One region of the Citrobacter sedlakii genome, then DNA from elsewhere that is predicted to be linked to it. Evidence: predicted binding sites of a transcription regulator. Region 1 holds the regulator's gene; each other region holds the start of a gene.
What was found. The regulator PurR, encoded in region 1, represses purine synthesis genes. The targets are predictions, from matches to a motif close to CANGCAAACGTTTGCNTG.
Positions count from the first base shown of each region.

Region 2: the regulator PurR is predicted to act here: its motif matches at 2,476-2,493, upstream of JY391_RS16615 (nucleoside-specific channel-forming protein Tsx).
Region 3: the regulator PurR is predicted to act here: its motif matches at 2,931-2,948, upstream of purH (bifunctional phosphoribosylaminoimidazolecarboxamide formyltransferase/IMP cyclohydrolase).
Region 4: the regulator PurR is predicted to act here: its motif matches at 2,672-2,689, upstream of purE (5-(carboxyamino)imidazole ribonucleotide mutase).

Region 1 is NZ_CP071070.1:2,481,964-2,487,391, reverse strand. Features, by position in the region: gene punC (purine nucleoside transporter PunC) at 1-1,170, opposite strand, end outside; gene punR (DNA-binding transcriptional activator PunR) at 1,294-2,226, shown strand; gene purR (HTH-type transcriptional repressor PurR) at 2,223-3,248, opposite strand; gene cydH (cytochrome bd-I oxidase subunit CydH) at 3,543-3,632, shown strand; gene JY391_RS11850 (MFS transporter) at 3,801-4,967, shown strand; gene sodB (superoxide dismutase [Fe]) at 5,022-5,428, opposite strand, start outside.
Region 2 is NZ_CP071070.1:3,447,897-3,453,324, forward strand. Features, by position in the region: gene ribD (bifunctional diaminohydroxyphosphoribosylaminopyrimidine deaminase/5-amino-6-(5-phosphoribosylamino)uracil reductase RibD) at 84-1,187, opposite strand; gene nrdR (transcriptional regulator NrdR) at 1,191-1,640, opposite strand; gene JY391_RS16610 (SadB/YajI family lipoprotein) at 1,793-2,332, shown strand; gene JY391_RS16615 (nucleoside-specific channel-forming protein Tsx) at 2,632-3,486, shown strand; gene JY391_RS16620 (helix-turn-helix transcriptional regulator) at 3,512-4,243, opposite strand; gene JY391_RS16625 (VOC family protein) at 4,259-4,630, opposite strand; gene secF (protein translocase subunit SecF) at 4,783-5,428, opposite strand, start outside.
Region 3 is NZ_CP071070.1:4,442,494-4,447,921, reverse strand. Features, by position in the region: gene purD (phosphoribosylamine--glycine ligase) at 1-1,223, opposite strand, end outside; gene purH (bifunctional phosphoribosylaminoimidazolecarboxamide formyltransferase/IMP cyclohydrolase) at 1,235-2,824, opposite strand; rRNA gene JY391_RS21025 (16S ribosomal RNA) at 3,448-4,989, shown strand; tRNA gene JY391_RS21020 (tRNA-Glu) at 5,074-5,149, shown strand; rRNA gene JY391_RS21015 (23S ribosomal RNA) at 5,334-5,428, shown strand, end outside.
Region 4 is NZ_CP071070.1:3,350,714-3,356,141, forward strand. Features, by position in the region: gene cysS (cysteine--tRNA ligase) at 1-1,248, opposite strand, end outside; gene ppiB (peptidylprolyl isomerase B) at 1,422-1,916, shown strand; gene lpxH (UDP-2,3-diacylglucosamine diphosphatase) at 1,919-2,641, shown strand; gene purE (5-(carboxyamino)imidazole ribonucleotide mutase) at 2,760-3,269, shown strand; gene purK (5-(carboxyamino)imidazole ribonucleotide synthase) at 3,266-4,333, shown strand; gene mnmH (tRNA 2-selenouridine(34) synthase MnmH) at 4,430-5,428, shown strand, end outside.

The sequences.
Region 1 (5,428 bases):
CTGCTGACGTTCCACAATACCCGCCTGCGCCTGCATTTTGTAACCCAATGCCGCCAGCACAACGGTGGCCAGCATAACGCTGGTGGTGGTGAGAAGTGGGGTGCTGATTAACCACGAAACCACCAGACTTGCCAGGAAGCATAATCCCAACTGAAGCGTATTCTGCAATGCCGCAGCGCGCCCCGTCGCCTGGGGAAACGGACGTAACGCCTGGGCCACGACTATCGGGTAGATCGCGCCGTTCGCAATCGCCATGACGCAGAAGGGGATCAGCACTTCCGTCAGCGAGACGTGATTCAGAAAACCCACGCCCCAGGTGGCGACAACGCTTAGCGCGTAGAGCACCAGCAGCCAGGGAAGAAGCTGCTGCCCCTGCCATTTTTGCAGCGCTGCGCGACACCCATAACCGCCAACCAGAAAGGCGATGGTCTGCGGCACATAGCTCAGGCCAATGACCGCCGGACTATAGCCCATTTCGCTCAGGATAAACGGCGAACCGGTGAGCCAGGCAAAGAAGCTGGCAGAGCAGGCCGCGTAGATCAGCACATTGCCACGATAAGCCCGGGTACGCAGCAGCGTCGCGAACGTCAGCTTATCCTGGCCATCCTTACGGGCGTTTTGAGTCGGTTTCAGGCGCAGAGCGGGCAGCATCAACACCAGGGTAATCGCGAACAGGGTGGCGAAAATCGCCTGCCAGGAAAAATGGGTCAGGATCCAACTACCTAGCAAGGGCGCCAGCGCAGGGGAAAGGCCCACTAACGGCATTATGGTCGCAAAAATGCGGTTAATCTTCTGCGAAGGATAATAGTCCGTAACCAGCGCCTGCCAGATCACCGTTGCGGCGCAGACGCCTACCGCCTGCACAAAGCGTAAAACCAGCAGTGCGGCGGCGCTTTCTACCCACAGCATCCCCAGGCTGCCGAGGGCAAAAATGGCTAAACCTGACAGCAGGATCGGTTTGCGTCCATAGCGGTCTGAAAGCGGTCCCCACAGCAGTTGCGCGACGGCAAAACCCGCTAAAAACAGGCTGAGGCTGGCGCTGACCGCCGACGCGGGCGTTTGCAGGTCGGATTGAATGGCGGCGAAAGCGGGGAGATACATGTCGGTGGCCAGAAAGCCCAGTACGCTCAGTCCCGCCAGCCAGACTAAAAACCCTTTTCCAGGTTGCATCGCTGCTTGCATAGTTGTTCTCTTATTTTAATGAATAATCTTCGCGCAGAGTGTAGGGAGTGTCTTTCTCCTTGTGAAACGGTAATATTTGGTTATTGCATTCAAAAATTTTGCAGGCAGATTATGTGGTCAGAATATGCGCTGGAAGTCGTCGACGCCGTTGCGCGTAACGGCAGCTTCAGTTCAGCGGCTCAGGAATTGCACCGGGTGCCTTCTGCGGTCAGCTACACGGTACGGCAACTGGAAGAGTGGTTGGCGGTCCCACTGTTTGAACGCCGCCACCGTGACGTGGTGCTGACGCCCGCCGGGGCCTGGTTTTTAAAAGAAGGGCGTTCTGTTATCAAAAAAATGCAGGACACCCGGCAACAGTGTCAGCAAATCGCCAATGGCTGGCGCGGGCAGTTGCCTGTTGCGGTGGATAATATCGTGCGTCCGGAACGGACCCGCCAGATGGTCGTCGACTTTTACCGTCATTTTGATGATGTAGAGCTGCTGGTTTTTCAGGAAGTTTTCAACGGCGTCTGGGACGCGTTGTCCGATGGTCGGGTGGAGTTGGCCATTGGCGCGACGCGCGCTATTCCGGTGGGCGGTCGCTATGCCTTTCGCGATATGGGAATGTTGAGCTGGAGTTGCGTGGTGGCGCGTTCCCATCCGCTGGCGAGCATAATGGGGCCGTTGAGCGACGACACGTTGCGAAACTGGCCGTCGCTGGTGCTGGAGGATACCTCCCGAAACCTGCCCAAACGCGTCACATGGTTACTGGATAATCAACGCCGTATGGTCGTGCCGGACTGGGACTCTTCCGCAACCTGTATCAGCGCTGGATTGTGTATTGGCATGGTGCCGACGCATTTTGCCAAACCTCGTCTTAACACGGGGCAGTGGGTTGCGCTGGAGCTGGAAAATCCTTTCCCGGATGCCGCCTGCTGTCTTACCTGGCAACAAAACGATACCTCGCCGGCGCTGGCGTGGCTGCTGGAGTATCTGGGAGACAGTGAAACACTGAACAGAGAGTGGCTGCGGGAGCCTGATGAGACTCCCGCAGGCGCGACTTAACGGCGGTAGTCGCGGAACGGGCCGTCCGCAACAGAGCGACGTTCAATCAGTCGCGGGTGGACTTCGATCGACTGGGACTCCTCGCGCTTATTGACGATACGGTCTAACAGCATATTAAACGCCGTTTCACCCAGAGAATCCTTCGGCTGATGAATAGTGGTTAACGCTGGCGTAAAGAAGCGCGCGTTTCGCACGTTGTCATAACCGATCAGCGAGACATCCTGCGGGACGCGCAGACCCATTTCATCGGCAGCACAGAGCGCGCCCATCGCCATGATGTCGCCGCCGCAGAATACCGCTGTCGGACGGTGTGACTGCGACAGGATTTGCTGCATTGCGCGGTAGCCGGACTCCGGCTCAAAATCGCCCTGCACAATCCAGTTTTCCGGCACGTTGATCAGCGCTTCTTCCATCGCTTTCATAAAGCCAGCCAGACGGCCTGCGCCGGTGTTCCGCTCCAACGGACCGGGAATCACGCCGATTTCACGATGTCCGCGCTCCACCAGGTATCGGCCTGCCATATAGCCGCCTTCAAAGGCGTTATCGATCACCGTGTCCGTGAAATCGGCTTTGGCTTCGCCCCAGTCCATCACTACCATGGGAATATGACGGTATTCTTCGAGCATAGAAAGCAGAGGTTCCGGATATTCAGAACACATGACCAACAGGCCATCCACGCGTTTTTGCGCCATCATCGACAGATAGGCGCGCTGTTTTTCCAGGTTATTCCACGCGTTGCCGAGGATGAGGGTATAACCCTTCTGGAAACAGTTTTTTTCAACGGCTTCTATAATTTCGGCAAAGTAGGCGGCTTCGCTGCTGGTCGCCAACAGGCCGATGGACTTGGTATGGTTGACCTTCAGGCTTCGGGCGACGGCGCTGGGGGAATAGTGCAATTCTTTGATTGCCGCCCACACCGCGTTACGCGTTTCTTCTGCAACAAAACGCGTTTTGTTAATAACGTGTGATACGGTTGTAGTGGAAACGTTTGCTCGTTTCGCTACATCTTTAATTGTTGCCATTACATCTCACTCCAGACCCAACCTGAACAGTAAAATACGCTAAGTAAACGTTTGCCTTTACACACCCTGATCGCAACATCAGGGTTGCGGCACGCCGGGAAAACGACACGGAACGTCAGGAAGGGGTCAATGGCCGGTACGCTAAACAAGTAAGCGTCGAATTTTGGCTGATCTTAACGAAAAGGGGAAGTGTTAAAAACAGATATCACCCTAAATCGTGGGAGATTTTTGCTTTCAAGTGTGTAAAAATGCGCTATATCACTTTTTGTGTGGGAATAAAAAGGAGAAAAGTTGATGAGCACCGATCTGAAATTTTCATTAGTGACCACGTTTATTGTTCTGGCTCTGATCGTGGCAGGTGGTTTAACCGCAGCACTGCACTGATTTACCGCTGAGGGAGTGTCGCTCCCTCACATTCCCTTCGCCAATTGTTATCAAAAATGCAAAAGTCTTTTGTAAATTTGTTAACTTCTCTTTTTTTGTGATTGATGTCATGCTTTTGGCTTTTCTTGTCCACCGCGTTTAAGCGCGAACAGGCGGAGTCATTACCGTATGAAAATAAATTACCCTTTACTGGCGTTGGCCATAGGCGCGTTCGGGATCGGCACCACTGAATTTTCTCCCATGGGATTATTGCCGGTCATCGCTCGCGGCGTTGATGTGACGATTCCCGCCGCAGGAATGCTGATCAGCGCTTATGCCATTGGGGTGATGGTCGGCGCGCCATTAATGACGCTACTGCTTTCACATCGCGGACGTCGCAATGCGTTGATCTTTCTGATGGCCATTTTCACCGTGGGCAATGTGCTTTCCGCTATCTCTCCTGATTACACCACCCTGATGCTGTCTCGCGTTCTGACCAGTCTGAACCACGGCGCCTTTTTTGGGCTGGGCTCCGTCGTGGCGGCAAGCGTGGTGCCAAAGCATAAGCAGGCCAGCGCGGTGGCAACAATGTTTATGGGACTGACAATCGCCAACATCGGCGGTGTTCCGGCTGCCACCTGGCTCGGTGAAACTATCGGCTGGCGAATGTCGTTTATGGCGACCGCTGGGCTGGGCGTTATCGCGATGGCGAGCCTGTTCTTCTCCTTGCCGAAGGGCAGCGCTGGAACGCGTCCGGAGGTAAAAAAGGAGCTGGCGGTGCTGATGCGTCCGCAGGTGTTGATGGCGTTATTAACCACTGTTCTGGGGGCTGGGGCGATGTTTACGCTGTATACCTACATCGCGCCCGTATTGCACAGCATTACGCATGCCTCGCCAGCGTTTGTCACCGGTATGCTGGTGCTGATTGGCGTTGGGTTTTCCATCGGTAATTATTTTGGCGGAAAACTGGCTGACCGTTCGGTGAATGGCACCCTGAAAGGTTTTCTGTTGCTTCTGATGGTGATTATGCTGGCGATCCCCTTTCTGGCACAAAATGCGCTGGGGGCAGCGATCGCTATGGTGGTCTGGGGAGCGGCGACCTTCGCGGTGGTGCCTCCACTGCAAATGCGAGTGATGCGTGTGGCGCACGAGGCGCCGGGCCTTTCTTCGTCAGTGAATATTGGCGCTTTCAACCTGGGTAATGCGCTGGGCGCTGCCGCGGGCGGGGCGGTCATTTCCGGCGGTCTGGGCTACGCTTTTGTTCCGGTTATGGGGGCGATCGTGGCGGGGCTGGCGCTACTGCTGGTGTTTATTTCCGCCAGAAAACAGCCGCAGACAGAGTGCGTCGCCAGCTAAAACGGCAAACTCTTTAATGCCCGACGCACGAATGTGCTGTCGGGCATTTTTCAGTTATGCGGCAAAGTTTTTCGCCACAAACGCCCAGTTAACCAGCGCCCAGAAGTTTTCCAGATAACCCGGACGCGCGTTACGATAGTCAATGTAATAGGCGTGTTCCCATACGTCGACGGTCATTAACGGCGTGGCGTCTGTGGTGAGCGGCGTCCCCGCGTTAGACGTGGACACGATAGCCAGCTTGCCGTCTTTGTCTTTAACCAGCCAGGTCCAGCCGGAGCCGAAGTTCTTGATCGCGGCATCGGTAAACTGGGCCTTGAAGTCGGCGAAGCTGCCAAACGCGGCGGCGATAGCGTCAGCCAGTTCACCCGTGGGTTCCCCACCGGCATTCGGCGCCAGGCAATTCCAGTAGAAGGTGTGGTTCCAGACCTGAGCGGCGTTGTTAAACACGCCCCCCTCAGAGC
Region 2 (5,428 bases), 970 kb from region 1:
CCTTCGGGTTCGGTATAAGCCCCCGCAGGGGGGCGGATTTTATCATAAATATCGTCGCGCTGCTTCCTAAATTCAGGCAGCCATTACGCGGGAATCAAATGCAGGCAAACGTCCGGACCTACACGACGTATCTCATTGAATGTAAACTTCGGCGCCTGGCTAAGTTGTTCAAGCCCTGGCAGGACGCATAATCCGCGGGCGTCATTGCCTAACAGTGTAGGCGCAACATAAACGATTAGCTCGTCCACCACGCCAGCCTGCAGCAGCGCGCCCGCAAGGGTCGGCCCCGCCTCCACCCAGAGGCTGTTGACCTGCTGTTTGCCTAACAACATCATCAGCACCACCAGATCAAGATGGCCATTGTGTTCCGGCACCAGAAGCGTACGCACCGTTTCCGGCCACTGGCGGGAATCATCTTTGGTACGCGCAAACCAAGTTTCTCCCGGCTGCTGAACAATGCGGTGTTCCGGCGTCACGCGATTCTGACTGTCGATCACAATCCGCACCGGTTGGCGCAGCGTGTCCTGCGGGTATACCGCCTGCGTCGCGTCGTCCAGTTCAGTCCAGCGTACGGTCAGTTGCGGATCGTCCGCCAGTACCGTTGCGCTACTGGTCAGGATGGCGTGGCTTTGCGCACGCAGGCGCTGAACGTCGCGTCGCGCCTGCGGCGAGGTGATCCACTGGCTTTCACCGCTCGCCATCGCCGTACGCCCGTCCAGCGAGGCGCCGAGCTTAAGCTGAACATACGGAAAACCGGTGCGCATTCGCTTGAGAAAGCCTTTGTTTAACCCTTCCACTTCGCGCATCATCAGACCGTGGCTGACGTCGATCCCTGCCTGTTGCAGACGGTACAGCCCACGTCCGGCCACCTGTGGATTCGGATCCTGCATCGCCGCGACCACGCGCGATACTCCGGCAGCAATCAGCGCATCGCAGCACGGCGGGGTGCGGCCATGGTGGCTACAGGGTTCAAGGGTAACGTAAGCCGTCGCGCCTTTGGCTTTTTCGCCGGCCATCCGCAGCGCATGGACTTCGGCGTGGGGTTCCCCGGCGCGGTGATGGTAACCTTCGCCGACAATTTCGCCCTCTTTCACAATCACGCAACCGACGTTGGGATTGGGGTGAGTGGTGAACCGCCCGCGCGCAGCAAGCTTCAGCGCGCGCGCCATGTATATCTCATCCTGCATGGCTTAGTCCTGTAGGCGAGCGATCTCTTCGCCGAATTCTTTGATATCTTCGAAGCTACGGTAGACGGAGGCAAAACGGATATAGGCGACTTTGTCGAGTTTTTTCAGTTGTTCCATCACCAGATTGCCGATCATTTTACTCGGCACTTCACGCTCACCGGTGGCGCGCAGCTGCGACTTGATGTGGTTCAGCGCCATTTCGACGTCATCTGAACTGACCGGACGCTTTTCCAGCGCACGTAACATGCCGCTACGTAGTTTTTCTTCATTAAAAGGTTCGCGCACGTCGTTGCTTTTCACAACCCGTGGCATCACAAGTTCCGCGACTTCGAAAGTGGTGAAGCGTTCGTTACAAACCAGACACTGCCGACGGCGGCGTACTGACGATCCCTCGCCCACAAGACGAGAGTCAATTACTTTCGTGTCTACGGCGAAACAAAATGGGCAATGCATACGGCGTCCTGACCAGGTGGTTAACAGAAATCTATTTTACCCTGAACTGACGTGACAACAAAGGCGCAACGCTTTTGAGACAAAGGATCGGTGTCTTTGCGCCGTTTACGCACTACCATTAGGTCAGTGCAATATTCCAGGAAAACCGCGATATGACAAAACGTTACCTAAGAATTCTCCTGGCGGGAAGCCTGTTTAGCCTTACCGCCTGCGCCCAGCAAAGCGAGGTTCGTCAGATGCATCAAAGCATCAGTACGTTAAATAAAGAGATGAATCAGCTTAATCAGGAAACGGTAAAAATTACGCAGCAGAACAGCCTGAACGTGAAATCTACCCGCGGCGTGTACCTGTTGCCGGGTTCAAATACGCCGGCGCGTCTGAACAGCCAGATTGGCACGCTGCGCATGTCGCTAAAAAATATCGCGCCGAATGCTGACGGCACACGCGTGACGCTACGGATTCAGGGTGAGTCCAACGATCCGTTACCGGCTTTCAGCGGCACCGTTGAATATGGGCAAATTCAGGGAACAACTGACAATTATCAGGAAGTCAATGTGCAGAATATGTTGATTAACGCCCCTGCCAGTCTCCTGGCGCCAGCCGATGTGGACATTCCGCTTCAACTTAATGGTGTTACACCCGAGCAGTTAGGCTTTATCCGTATTCATGATATCCAGCCTGTGACGCGCTAAACGCCTCTGCGGAACGTTTTGTGCGTTCCGCAACATCTCACCCGCCCTTTTTGTGACTCTACTGACATCACCGAAATTTTTGCTAATCCTTTGCAACATTCATCAAAGTCAGTACAATCGCCGCGCTAAAACACGCAAACGTGAACGCAATCGATTACGTGAATGATAGAAATGTGAAACATGACAGATTTTTGTGAGCAATGATTTTTATAATAGGCTCCGCAGAAACACGAAATATTTAGAAACCTAATTCGCGCCTTTTTCACTCCCGTTAGGGATTTTCAATCAGTGGCATAAATATGAAAAAAACATTACTTGCAGCCGGTGCAGTGCTCGCGCTTTCTACGTCTTTCACCGTGAACGCCGCCGACAACGACAAACCGCAGTATCTTTCCGACTGGTGGCACCAGAGCGTCAACGTTGTGGGTTCCTACCATACCCGCTTCGGACCGACACTGCGCAACGACACCTATCTGGAATACGAAGCTTTCGCCAAAAAAGACTGGTTTGATTTCTATGGCTACGTTGATGCGCCTCGCTTCTTCGGCGGCGACAGCAACTCCCGCGGGATCTGGAACCACGGTTCTCCGCTGTTTATGGAAATCGAACCACGCTTCTCGATCGATAAGCTGACCAACAGCGACCTGAGCTTTGGTCCGTTCAAAGAGTGGTATTTCGCGAATAACTATATCTACGATATGGGTCGTAACAGCGAAGGCCGCCAGAGCACCTGGTATATGGGTCTCGGTACCGACATCGACACAGGGTTGCCGATGAGCCTGTCCCTGAACGTCTATGCGAAATATCAGTGGCAGAACTACGGTGCGTCCAATGAAAACGAATGGGATGGCTACCGTTTCAAAGTGAAATACTTTGTGCCGATTACCGATCTGTGGGGCGGTAACCTGAGCTACATTGGCTTCACCAACTTCGACTGGGGCTCTGATCTGGGCGACGATCAGTACCGCACCAGCAACTCTATCGCGTCCAGCCACATTCTGGCGCTGAACTACGATCACTGGCACTACTCGGTGGTCGCCCGTTACTTCCATAACGGTGGTCAGTGGAAAGATGGCGATGAGCCGGTATGGCAGGCGGAACCGATCAAGTCTAACGGCTTCGGCTGGTACCTGGTGGTAGGTTACAACTTCTAAGTAGCGCAAATAGCCGGGTGGCAAGTTATGCCTGACCCGGCCTCCGCGCGTCGCCCGCTGTTCCGCAAGCGGGCTTTTTATCGCTTACCTTGCGCAAAAAATCCGCCAACGAGCGCTCTGCACTCTCGCAAAAGCGCCGCTCCGTCATCGTGATCTGCAAACATCTGTCGAGCCGAAAGCAGCGATAATCATCCCGCCGTTCGCACCAGGCGACCAAAAGCCAGTATTCGCCCCAGAAATACATCCCCAGCGGCTGTACCTCCCGCCAGGAGAGCTGTCCGGCCTCGTCGCGATAATGCAGCGCCAGCACCTGTTGGCCGGAAATGGCGCGATGAATAAGGTCGAATGCGCTGCGTGAATGCGGCTGTGTCCCAAAGTCCGGGGCGAATATCCGCGCCTGCTCGGCTTTGCGGCGGCTTTCTTCCGGCAGGATCGCCAGCACTTTCTCTTGTGCTGACGCCAGTTCGCGCGACAGGGAATCTCCGCCCCAGGTCGTTAACAGACGAATAGCCGCAATCAGCGCTTCGGATTCCCGGTGAGTCAACATCAGCGGCGGCAAATCAAATCCCGCCATCAGGCGATACCCACTGCCCGCCTCTCCTTCCACCGGTACTCCGGACAGCGACAGGTCGCGGATATCACGGTAGATCGTCCGTTCTGACACCTCCAGCCGCTCGGCAAGTAGCGCCGCCGTCGTCAGTCGCCTGCCGCGCAGGATCTGCACAATCTGAAACAAACGGTCGGCGCGACGCGTCATAGTGACTCTCTTACGTTAAGCGGGTTGATGTAATCCGACACGGTTACCTTCGCTGTCGGTAAACAGCGCCACGGTGCCAATCTCGTTGCCCAAATCGATCGGGCCGAACACGCATTCACCACCGGCGCTGGCGACGCGATCCAGCGTTGCCGCAAGATCGTCGGTGTGCAGATAAACGATTGCGCCCTGCGGCGAAGGCAAGACGCCGTCGATTTTCGCCAACGCGCCGCCGGTAGCCGGATCGTCATAGGGAAAGACCGCCAGATCGGCACAGTCCATTTTTTCGCGGCGCAGCGACAGCCCCAGCACCGGCTCATAAAACGCGATAGCGCGCGCCATATCGGTGACGGGAATTTCAAACCAGTTAATGATGCTTTTACTTTTCATCCTTCCTCCTGCCTGTGTGGTTGAGTTCAGAAGAAGAATAAAACAGGGCTCCTGACAGCATACTGTCAGTAATGATTGCGGAACAAGCCAGAAAGGAAAAAGAAAAATCCCGATCTTACGACCGGGATTTCATCAGGGAGCTGAACACCAGATTACGGCAGAATTGACGGCTGATCCGCCCCTTCTTTTTCGACTTTCTGCTGCAGCATGTGCTCGCGCTTCATACCCAGCTTCAGCGCCAGCGCCGACGCAACGTAGATGGAAGACGCGGTACCGATAGAGACACCGATCAGCATGGTCAGCGAGAAGCCTTCCAGCACCGGGCCGCCGAACAGGAACAGCATCAGAATCACCATCAACGTGGTACCGGAGGTGATCAACGTACGGTGCAGCGTCTGGGTCAACGACACGTTAAAGATTTCGTACGGCGTACCGCGACGAATCTTGCGGAAGTTCTCACGGATACGGTCAGATACCACAATGCTGTCGTTAAGCGAGTAACCGATAACGGACATCAGCGACGCCACGATTGTCAGGTCGATCTCAATATGGAACAGCGACAGGATCCCAAGCGTGATGATCACGTCATGCGCCAGCGCGATCACCACCCCGGCCGCCAGTCGCCACTCGAAGCGGAAACCGACGTAAACGAGGATAGAAATCAGCGCGGCTAACAGCGCCATCGCGCCGGTTTGCGCAAGGTCAGCCCCCACGCTCGGTCCGACGAATTCAATTCGCTTCACCGCCGCGTTCTGGTTGGTGGACTCGTTAATCACACTCAACACTTTGCTGCCCAGC
Region 3 (5,428 bases), 2.0 Mb from region 1:
ATGTCGGTCATTAAGGCATACGCCCGTTTCTGGGCTTCGGCAACGGTGTCACCGAGTGCGGTGACGCACAGAACGCGACCACCGCTGGTGACGACCTGCTCGTCATCAGCCAGTTTTGTACCGGCGTGGAAGACTTTACCGTCCGCCACGTCTTCCAGCGGCAGGCCGTGGATCACATCGCCGTTGCGGTAGTCACCCGGGTATCCGCCCGCGGCCATCACCACGCCCAGTGAAGCGCGCTTATCCCATTCGGATTTTTGTGCGTCCAGTTTGCCTTCGCAGGCCGCCAGACACAGTTCAACCAGATCGGACTTCATGCGCAGCATGATAGGCTGGGTTTCCGGATCGCCAAAGCGGCAGTTGAATTCAATGACCTTCGGGTTACCCTGCTTGTCGATCATTAGCCCCGCATACAAGAAACCGGTATACGTATTGCCTTCCGCCGCCATCCCTTTTACGGTTGGCCAGATAATGCGTTCCATGGTGCGCTGATGAACGTCGTCGGTAACCACTGGCGCGGGCGAGTAGGCACCCATTCCGCCAGTGTTCAGGCCGGTATCGCCATCGCCCACGCGCTTATGATCCTGACTGGTTGCCATCGGCAGTACATGCTCGCCGTCCACCATCACGATAAAGCTGGCTTCTTCCCCGTCGAGAAATTCCTCGATCACGATGCGGTGACCCGCGTCGCCAAAAGCGTTGCCTGCCAGCATATCCTGAACCGCGGCTTCCGCCTCTTCGAGCGTCATCGCGACAATCACGCCTTTCCCGGCGGCCAGACCGTCGGCCTTGATGACAATTGGCGCGCCTTTTTCACGTAAGTAAGCCAGAGCAGGCTCCACGTCGGTGAAGTTCTGATATTCCGCCGTCGGGATGTGATGACGAGCGAGAAAATCTTTGGTGAAGGCTTTGGAGCCTTCGAGCTGCGCGGCGCCTTCGGTTGGCCCGAAGATTTTCAGACCCGCGGCGCGGAAGGTATCCACCACCCCCATCACTAACGGCGCTTCCGGCCCGACGATGGTGAGATCGATCTTCTCGCTTTGGGCGAAATTCAGCAGCGCCGGAATATCGGTAGCGCTGATTGCCACATTCTGCAGCGTGGGTTCCAGCGCGGTACCGGCGTTACCCGGCGCAACATAGACGGTTTCGACTTTCGGCGACTGAGCCGCTTTCCACGCCAGCGCATGTTCGCGCCCGCCGTTGCCGATCACTAATACTTTCATCTGTTGCTCCATTAATGGCGGAAGTGGCGCATGTCGGTGAAGATCATCGCGATGCCGTGTTCATCGGCGGCGGCAATCACTTCATCATCGCGGATAGAACCGCCAGGCTGGATCACGCAGCTCACGCCCACGGCGGCAGCGGCGTCAATACCATCGCGGAACGGGAAGAAGGCGTCAGAAGCCATTGCAGAACCTTTGACTTCCAGACCTTCATCGCCTGCCTTAATCCCGGCGATTTTCGCGGAATAAACGCGGCTCATCTGGCCTGCGCCAATGCCGATAGTCATATTCTCTTTCGCATAAACAATGGCGTTAGACTTCACGAATTTCGCCACTTTCCAGCAGAACAGCGCGTCACGCAGTTCCTGCTCACTCGGCTGACGTCTGGTCACCACGCGCAGATCGGCTTCCGTCACCATGCCCAGATCGCGATCCTGAACCAGCAGACCGCCGTTTACGCGTTTGAAGTCCAGACCCGGCACGCGTTCTGCCCATTGGCCGCAAACCAGCACGCGCACGTTCTGTTTGGCAGAAGTGATTTTCAGCGCTTCTGCAGAGGCCGATGGCGCGATGATCACTTCAACAAACTGGCGGGAGATGATGGCCTGAGCAGTTTCAGCATCCAGCTCGCGGTTGAAGGCGATAATGCCGCCGAACGCGGAGGTCGGGTCGGTTTTGTAGGCGCGATCGTAGGCATCCAGAATAGAAGTGCTTACCGCAACGCCGCACGGGTTGGCGTGCTTGACGATAACGCAGGCCGGCTCGCTGAATTCTTTCACACATTCCAGCGCAGCGTCGGTGTCGGCAATATTGTTATAAGAGAGCGCTTTGCCCTGAACCTGCTGAGCGGTGGCGACCGACGCTTCTTTTATCTCTTCTTCTATATAGAAGGCGGCCTGCTGGTGGCTATTCTCACCGTAACGCATATCCTGTTTTTTAATAAAGTTCAGGTTCAGGGTACGCGGGAAACGACCGGCGGCGTCTTTACTTTCGCCGTGGTAGGCCGGAACCATACTGCCAAAGTAGTTGGCAATCATGCTGTCGTACGCGGCGGTGTGTTCGAAGGCTTTGATGGCGAGGTCGAAACGCGTCTTCAGGGTCAGTGACCCTTCGTTGGCATCCATTTCGTTAATGATGGCGTTGTAGTCGCTGCTCTTTACCACAATGGCGACATCTTTATGATTCTTGGCGGCGGAGCGCACCATGGTCGGACCGCCAATATCAATGTTTTCAACCGCGTCTTCCAGCGAGCAGCCTTCACGGGCTACGGTCTGGGCGAACGGATACAGGTTCACCACAACCATATCAATAGGCGCGATACCGTGTTGTTCCATAATGCCATCATCCTGGCCGCGACGGCCAAGAATGCCGCCGTGGACTTTAGGATGCAGGGTCTTCACGCGTCCATCCATCATTTCCGGGAAACCGGTGTAATCGGAAACTTCGGTCACCGGCAGACCTTTATCTGCTAACAGACGGGCAGTGCCCCCTGTCGACAGCAGCTCCACACCACGTGCGGAAAGTGCCTGGGCGAATTCGATGATACCGGCCTTGTCAGAAACACTGAGCAGAGCGCGGCGGACTGGACGACGTTGTTGCATGGTAAATCCCCTGGATTTGACTATTACAGAGAGCGTTAGCTGAATCTTTCTCGAAAAACTTAGCTAACGCCCCTTATGGGGCATCCTTGTTTTGCGGGGGCATTGTAACGAAAACGTTTGCGCAACGCTCGCGAATTTTTCTTTTTCGATTTCGACATCGCTTATCCCATTGTTGAAGATCCTTTATTGCAGGAACGATCTACGCAAAGATCGCCATCTTTGTGGATAACTCTGTGTGTAAAAGGGTATAAGGCGGGGTTTTGCTGGGGAATGCAGCAGTCAGACATTTTTCTGCAATTTTTCTATTGCGGATGCTCGGGAACTCCCTATAATGCGCCTCCATCGACACGGCGGATGTGAATCACTTCACACAAACAGCCGGTCCGGTTGAAGAGAAAAATCCTGAAATTCAGGGTTGACTCTGAAAGAGGAAAGCGTAATATACGCCACCTCGCGACAGAGCGCTGAAGCGCGTCGCAACTGCTCTTTAACAATTTATCAGACAATCTGTGTGGGCACTCAAAGTGACATGGATTCTTAACGTCGCAAGACGAAAAATGAATACCAAGTCTCTGAGTGAACACGTAATTCATTACGAAGTTTAATTCACGAGCATCAAACTTAAATTGAAGAGTTTGATCATGGCTCAGATTGAACGCTGGCGGCAGGCCTAACACATGCAAGTCGAACGGTAACAGGAAGCAGCTTGCTGCTTCGCTGACGAGTGGCGGACGGGTGAGTAATGTCTGGGAAACTGCCCGGTGGAGGGGGATAACTACTGGAAACGGTAGCTAATACCGCATAACGTCGCAAGACCAAAGAGGGGGACCTTCGGGCCTCTTGCCACCGGATGTGCCCAGATGGGATTAGCTTGTTGGTGAGGTAACGGCTCACCAAGGCGACGATCCCTAGCTGGTCTGAGAGGATGACCAGCCACACTGGAACTGAGACACGGTCCAGACTCCTACGGGAGGCAGCAGTGGGGAATATTGCACAATGGGCGCAAGCCTGATGCAGCCATGCCGCGTGTATGAAGAAGGCCTTCGGGTTGTAAAGTACTTTCAGCGGGGAGGAAGGGATTGTGGTTAATAACCGCAGTCATTGACGTTACCCGCAGAAGAAGCACCGGCTAACTCCGTGCCAGCAGCCGCGGTAATACGGAGGGTGCAAGCGTTAATCGGAATTACTGGGCGTAAAGCGCACGCAGGCGGTCTGTCAAGTCGGATGTGAAATCCCCGGGCTCAACCTGGGAACTGCATTCGAAACTGGCAGGCTTGAGTCTCGTAGAGGGGGGTAGAATTCCAGGTGTAGCGGTGAAATGCGTAGAGATCTGGAGGAATACCGGTGGCGAAGGCGGCCCCCTGGACGAAGACTGACGCTCAGGTGCGAAAGCGTGGGGAGCAAACAGGATTAGATACCCTGGTAGTCCACGCCGTAAACGATGTCTACTTGGAGGCTGTGCCCTTGAGGCGTGGCTTCCGGAGCTAACGCGTTAAGTAGACCGCCTGGGGAGTACGGCCGCAAGGTTAAAACTCAAATGAATTGACGGGGGCCCGCACAAGCGGTGGAGCATGTGGTTTAATTCGATGCAACGCGAAGAACCTTACCTGGTCTTGACATCCACGGAAGACTGCAGAGATGCGGTTGTGCCTTCGGGAACCGTGAGACAGGTGCTGCATGGCTGTCGTCAGCTCGTGTTGTGAAATGTTGGGTTAAGTCCCGCAACGAGCGCAACCCTTATCCTTTGTTGCCAGCGGTCCGGCCGGGAACTCAAAGGAGACTGCCAGTGATAAACTGGAGGAAGGTGGGGATGACGTCAAGTCATCATGGCCCTTACGACCAGGGCTACACACGTGCTACAATGGCATATACAAAGAGAAGCGACCTCGCGAGAGCAAGCGGACCTCATAAAGTATGTCGTAGTCCGGATTGGAGTCTGCAACTCGACTCCATGAAGTCGGAATCGCTAGTAATCGTGGATCAGAATGCCACGGTGAATACGTTCCCGGGCCTTGTACACACCGCCCGTCACACCATGGGAGTGGGTTGCAAAAGAAGTAGGTAGCTTAACCTTCGGGAGGGCGCTTACCACTTTGTGATTCATGACTGGGGTGAAGTCGTAACAAGGTAACCGTAGGGGAACCTGCGGTTGGATCACCTCCTTACCTTAAAGAACCTGCCTTTGTAGTGCTCACACAGATTGTCTGATAGATGTAGAGAAGCAAGGCGTCTTGCGATTGAGACTTTGTGTCCCCTTCGTCTAGAGGCCCAGGACACCGCCCTTTCACGGCGGTAACAGGGGTTCGAATCCCCTAGGGGACGCCACTTGCTGGTTTGTGTGAGTGAAAGTCGCCGGCCGTTATATCTCAAAACTGACTTGCGAGTCATGTTTGAGATATTTGCTCTTTAAAAATCTGGATCAAGCTGAAAATTGAAACACAGAACAACGAAAGTTGTTCGTGAGTCTCTCAATTATCGCAATCAGAAGTGAAACATCTTCGGGTTGTGAGGTTAAGCGACCAAGCGTACACGGTGGATGCCCTGGCAGTCAGAGGCGATGAAGGACGTGCTAATCTGCGAAAAGCGTCGGCGAGGTGATATGAA
Region 4 (5,428 bases), 870 kb from region 1:
GATTTGGGCTACTTCGCCGTCATCCGCCTGCGCGCCGCTTTGCAGGAACGCTTCCGGCTCCTGCTCCAGCAGACCGAGCACAGCAGAAATTTTACGCAGATGTGACGCCATGGCGTTCGCGGCTGCCATATCTTCCCCTTTCAGTCGGTTCACTTCGCGCGCCATGTCGAACAGCACCGAATAGGCTTCCGGCGTATTGAAGTCGTCGTTCATCGCCTCAATGAAGCGCGTTTCAAAGGCTTCGCCACCGGCAGGGGCGACGGTTTTATCCGTTCCGCGCAGCGCGGTGTACAGCCGCTCCAGCGCCGAACGCGCCTGCTTGAGGTTCTCTTCGCTGTAGTTCAGTTGGCTGCGGTAGTGACCGGACATCAGGAAGTAGCGCACCGTTTCCGCATCGTAGTATTTCAACACGTCGCGCACGGTGAAGAAATTGCCCAGCGATTTAGACATCTTTTCGCGATCGACCATCACCATGCCGGAGTGCATCCAGTAGTTCACGTATTCGCCGTCGTGCGCACAGGTGGACTGCGCGATTTCGTTTTCATGATGCGGGAACATCAGATCCGAACCGCCGCCGTGAATATCAAAATGATTACCCAGCTGTTTGCAGTTCATGGCCGAGCATTCAATATGCCAGCCAGGACGGCCTGCGCCCCACGGCGACGGCCAGCTCGGTTCGCCCTCTTTGGACATCTTCCACAGCACGAAGTCCATCGGGTTGCGTTTGACGTCAACCACGTCCACGCGCGCCCCGGCCTGCAACTGATCCAGATCCTGGCGAGACAGCAGACCGTAGTTTGGGTCAGTCGGCACGTCGAACATCACGTCACCGTTGTCTGCGACGTAAGCGTGGCCTTTGGCGATCAGTTGCTCGGTGATCTCAATGATCTCGGCGATATGATGCGTCGCGCGTGGCTCCATGTCCGGGCGCAGAATATTCAGCGCATCAAAATCTTTGTGCATTTCCGCGATCATGCGATCGACAAGCGCCACGAAGCTTTCACCGTTTTCATTAGCGCGTTTGATGATTTTGTCGTCGATATCAGTAATGTTGCGTACGTATTTCAGCGTGTAGCCCAGAAAACGCAGGTAACGCGCCACCACATCGAACGCGACGAAAGTACGGCCATGTCCGATATGACAGAGATCGTAAACGGTAATACCACACACGTACATGCCGACTTCCCCGGCATGAATAGGTTTGAATTCCTCTTTTTGGCGCGTCAGTGTATTAAAAATTTTTAACATTGAAGGTTCCGTGTAAGACGTGTGTGGATCGTAAAGTCCGTATAATACCCATAATTCGGCATGGGATCAGCACACTTTGCAAGGTGATCACAGCCTGCGCTTATGCTATAACACACCCCTTACTCTGACCCTCATCGGGTTAAAGCACTTCTCTATCGGAACAGGATGCAAAAATGGTTACTTTCCACACTAATCACGGCGATATCGTAATCAAAACGTTTGATGATAAAGCGCCTGAAACAGTTAAAAACTTCCTGGACTACTGCCGCGAAGGTTTTTACAACAACACCATTTTCCACCGTGTGATTAACGGTTTCATGATTCAGGGCGGCGGTTTCGAACCTGGCATGAAGCAGAAAGCAACGAAAGAAGCGATCAAAAACGAAGCCAACAACGGTCTGAAAAACACCCGCGGTACGCTGGCGATGGCCCGTACTCAGGCTCCGCACTCTGCAACCGCGCAGTTCTTCATCAACGTCGTCGACAACGACTTCCTGAACTTCTCCGGCGAAAGCATGCAGGGCTGGGGTTACTGCGTATTTGCCGAGGTCGTTGAAGGCATGGACGTTGTGGATAAAATCAAAGGCGTCGCGACCGGTCGCAGCGGTATGCACCAGGACGTACCAAAAGAAGACGTGATCATCGAAAACGTGACCGTTAGCGAGTAATCGTGGCGACACTGTTTATTGCAGATCTTCATCTCTGCACGGAAGAACCGGCGATTACCGCCGGTTTTCTGCGTTTTTTAGCCGGAGAGGCCCGTCAGGCCGACGCGCTGTATATCCTCGGCGATCTGTTTGAAGCCTGGATCGGCGACGACGACCCTCTGCCTCTGCACCGGCAAATCGCGGCGGCAATCAAGGCGGTGGTTGACGCGGGCGTTCCTTGCTTCTTTATTCACGGCAACCGGGACTTTCTGCTTGGGAAACGCTTCGCGCGTGAAAGCGGAATGATCCTTTTGCCGCAGGAAAAGGTGCTCACGCTGTATGGCCGCCGGATACTGATTATGCATGGCGATACGCTGTGTACTGACGACCACGGTTATCAGGCGTTTCGCGCCAAAGTTCATCAGCGCTGGCTGCAAACGCTGTTTCTCGCCCTGCCGTTGTTTATTCGCAAACGGGTAGCCGCGAAAATGCGCGCGGGCAGCAAAGCCGCCAACAGCAGCAAATCGCTGGCCATCATGGACGTTAATCAAGATGCCGTTGTGGCCGGGATGGAAAAACATCAGGTGCAGTGGCTGATCCACGGGCACACCCACCGCCCGGACGTGCATACCCTTACCGCTAACGGCCAACCCGCGTTCCGCGTGGTGTTAGGCGCCTGGCACAGCGAAGGGTCGATGGTAAAAGTGACGCCGACAGACGTTAAACTGATCTCTTTCCCGTTTTAAATCTCCCCGCGAATTGCCAGCCTCATAAGTGACGCAACCGTTTTCCTTGGCGTATTTACATGCTATTCTCTGTGGCCTCAAAAGCAGCGTGTCCCGCACCACAGGAGTTTTCAGACGCATGTCTTCCCGCAATAACCCGGCGCGAGTCGCCATCGTGATGGGGTCCAAAAGCGACTGGGCTACCATGCAGTTCGCCGCCGAAATCTTCGATATTCTGAACGTCCCACACCACGTTGAGGTTGTCTCTGCGCACCGCACCCCCGATAAACTGTTCAGCTTCGCCGAAAGTGCGGAAGAACACGGCTATCAGGTGATTATCGCCGGCGCCGGCGGCGCGGCGCATCTGCCGGGCATGATTGCGGCGAAAACGCTGGTGCCGGTGCTGGGCGTTCCGGTACAAAGCGCAGCGCTGAGCGGCGTCGACAGCCTCTACTCCATCGTGCAAATGCCGCGCGGCATTCCGGTGGGCACGCTGGCGATAGGTAAAGCCGGCGCGGCAAACGCAGCGCTGTTGGCCGCCCAAATTCTGGCAACGCACGACAACGCGTTACGTCAGCGTTTGCACGACTGGCGCAAGGCGCAGACGGACGACGTCCTTGAGAATCCGGACCCGCGAGGTACGGCATGAAACAGGTCTGCGTACTGGGCAACGGTCAGTTAGGTCGAATGCTGCGTCAGGCCGGTGAACCGCTGGGTATCGCCGTCTGGCCGGTTGGGCTGGACGCGGAACCTGCCGCCGTCCCTTTTCAACAAAGCGTTATCACCGCAGAAATTGAGCGCTGGCCGGAAACGGCGCTGACCCGTGAACTGGCGCGTCATCCCGCGTTCGTCAACCGCGACGTCTTCCCGATTATTGCCGACCGCCTGACGCAAAAGCAGCTTTTTGACACGCTCAACCTGGCGACCGCGCCGTGGCAATTGCTGGCCGATAAAAAGGAATGGCCCGCGGTGTTTGAACGGCTGGGTGAACTGGCGATCGTGAAACGTCGCGTCGGCGGCTACGACGGCCGCGGCCAGTGGCGACTGCGCGCGACGGAAACCGACCAGCTTCCGGCCGACTGCTACGGCGAATGCATCGTTGAACAGGGCATCAACTTTTCCGCTGAAGTGTCGCTGGTTGGCGCTCGCGCTTTCGACGGCAGTACGGTGTTTTACCCGTTAACGCGCAACCTGCATCAGGACGGAATTCTGCGTACCAGCGTCGCTTTTCCCCAGGCCAATGCGAAACAGCAGGCACAGGCCGAAGCGATGCTCTCCGCCATTATGCAGGAGCTGAACTACGTCGGCGTAATGGCGATGGAGTGTTTTGTCACGCCGGACGGCCTGTTGATTAACGAACTGGCGCCGCGCGTGCATAACAGCGGTCACTGGACGCAAAACGGCGCCAGCATCAGCCAGTTCGAGTTGCATTTGCGGGCTATTACCGGCCTGCCGATGCCAGCGCCGGTGGTAAACAGCCCGTCGGTGATGGTGAATCTGATTGGCAGCGAGCTGAATGCTGACTGGCTGAAGCTGCCGCTCGTGCACCTGCACTGGTATGACAAAGAGGTGCGTCCGGGGCGTAAAGTTGGCCACCTGAACCTGACCGACAGCGACACCGCGCGCCTGAGCGCAACGCTTGAAGCCCTCGCGCCGCTGCTTCCGCCGGAATACGCCAGCGGTATCGTCTGGGCGCAAAGCCAGCTCAACTAACACATTTAGTGCCAGGGGAAGGAAGTTTCCTTCCCCGTTTCCCCTCTACGCGCGTAAAATCCCCCCATTGCTGTTTTTGTCTTTTCAGGATTTCACATGAACGATGGAACGGACTATCGGGCGATCCTCGCCGCTGATACGCCCTTAATCGATGTCCGCGCGCCGGTTGAATTTCAGCAAGGCGCAATGCCCGGCGCAATCAATTTGCCCTTGATGGATGATGACGAGCGCGCCGCCGTCGGCACCTGTTACAAACGCCAGGGGCCGGACGCTGCGCTGGCGCTGGGTCATCAACGGGTCTGCGGCGAGAAACGCCAGCAGCGAATTGACGCCTGGCGCGCGGCCTGCGAAAAATACCCGCACGGCTATATCTGCTGCGCGCGCGGCGGCCAGCGATCGCATATTACTCAACAGTGGCTGCGCGAGGCGGGCGTCGAGTACCCGCTGATCAAAGGCGGCTACAAAGCGCTGCGCCAGGCGGCGATACACATTACGGAAGAACAGGTCCAGAAACCGATGGTGCTTGTCGGCGGCTGCACAGGCAATGGCAAAACGCAGCTGGTCCAGCAGCGGCCTGATGGGATCGATCTTGAAGGGCTCGCCCATCATCGCGGCTCCTCGTTTGGCCGCACGCTGGAACCGCAGCTCAGCCAGGCGAGTTTTGAAAACCTGCTGGCGGTGACGTTACTGAAAAAACAGGCGTCACGCTGGGTGCTGGAAGATGAAGGCCGGATGATCGGCTCAAACCATCTGCCGGAATGTCTGCGCCTCCGGATGACTCAGGCGAGCATCGCCGTGGTGGACGATCCGTTCGAACGCCGTCTTGAACGGTTGCGCGACGAGTATTTTATCCGTATGCACCATGATTTCACCCACGCATACGGGGACGAACAGGGCTGGCAGGAATATGGCGAGTATCTGCATCACGGGCTTTTCGCTATTCGCCGCCGTCTGGGTTTGCAACGCTTTGCCGAACTGACCGCAAAGCTTGACACCGCGCTGACGGAACAGCGTCGTACCGGTAGCACCGACGCCCATTTCAACTGGCTGGTGCCGCTGCTGGAAGAATATTACGACCCGATGTACCGCTATCAA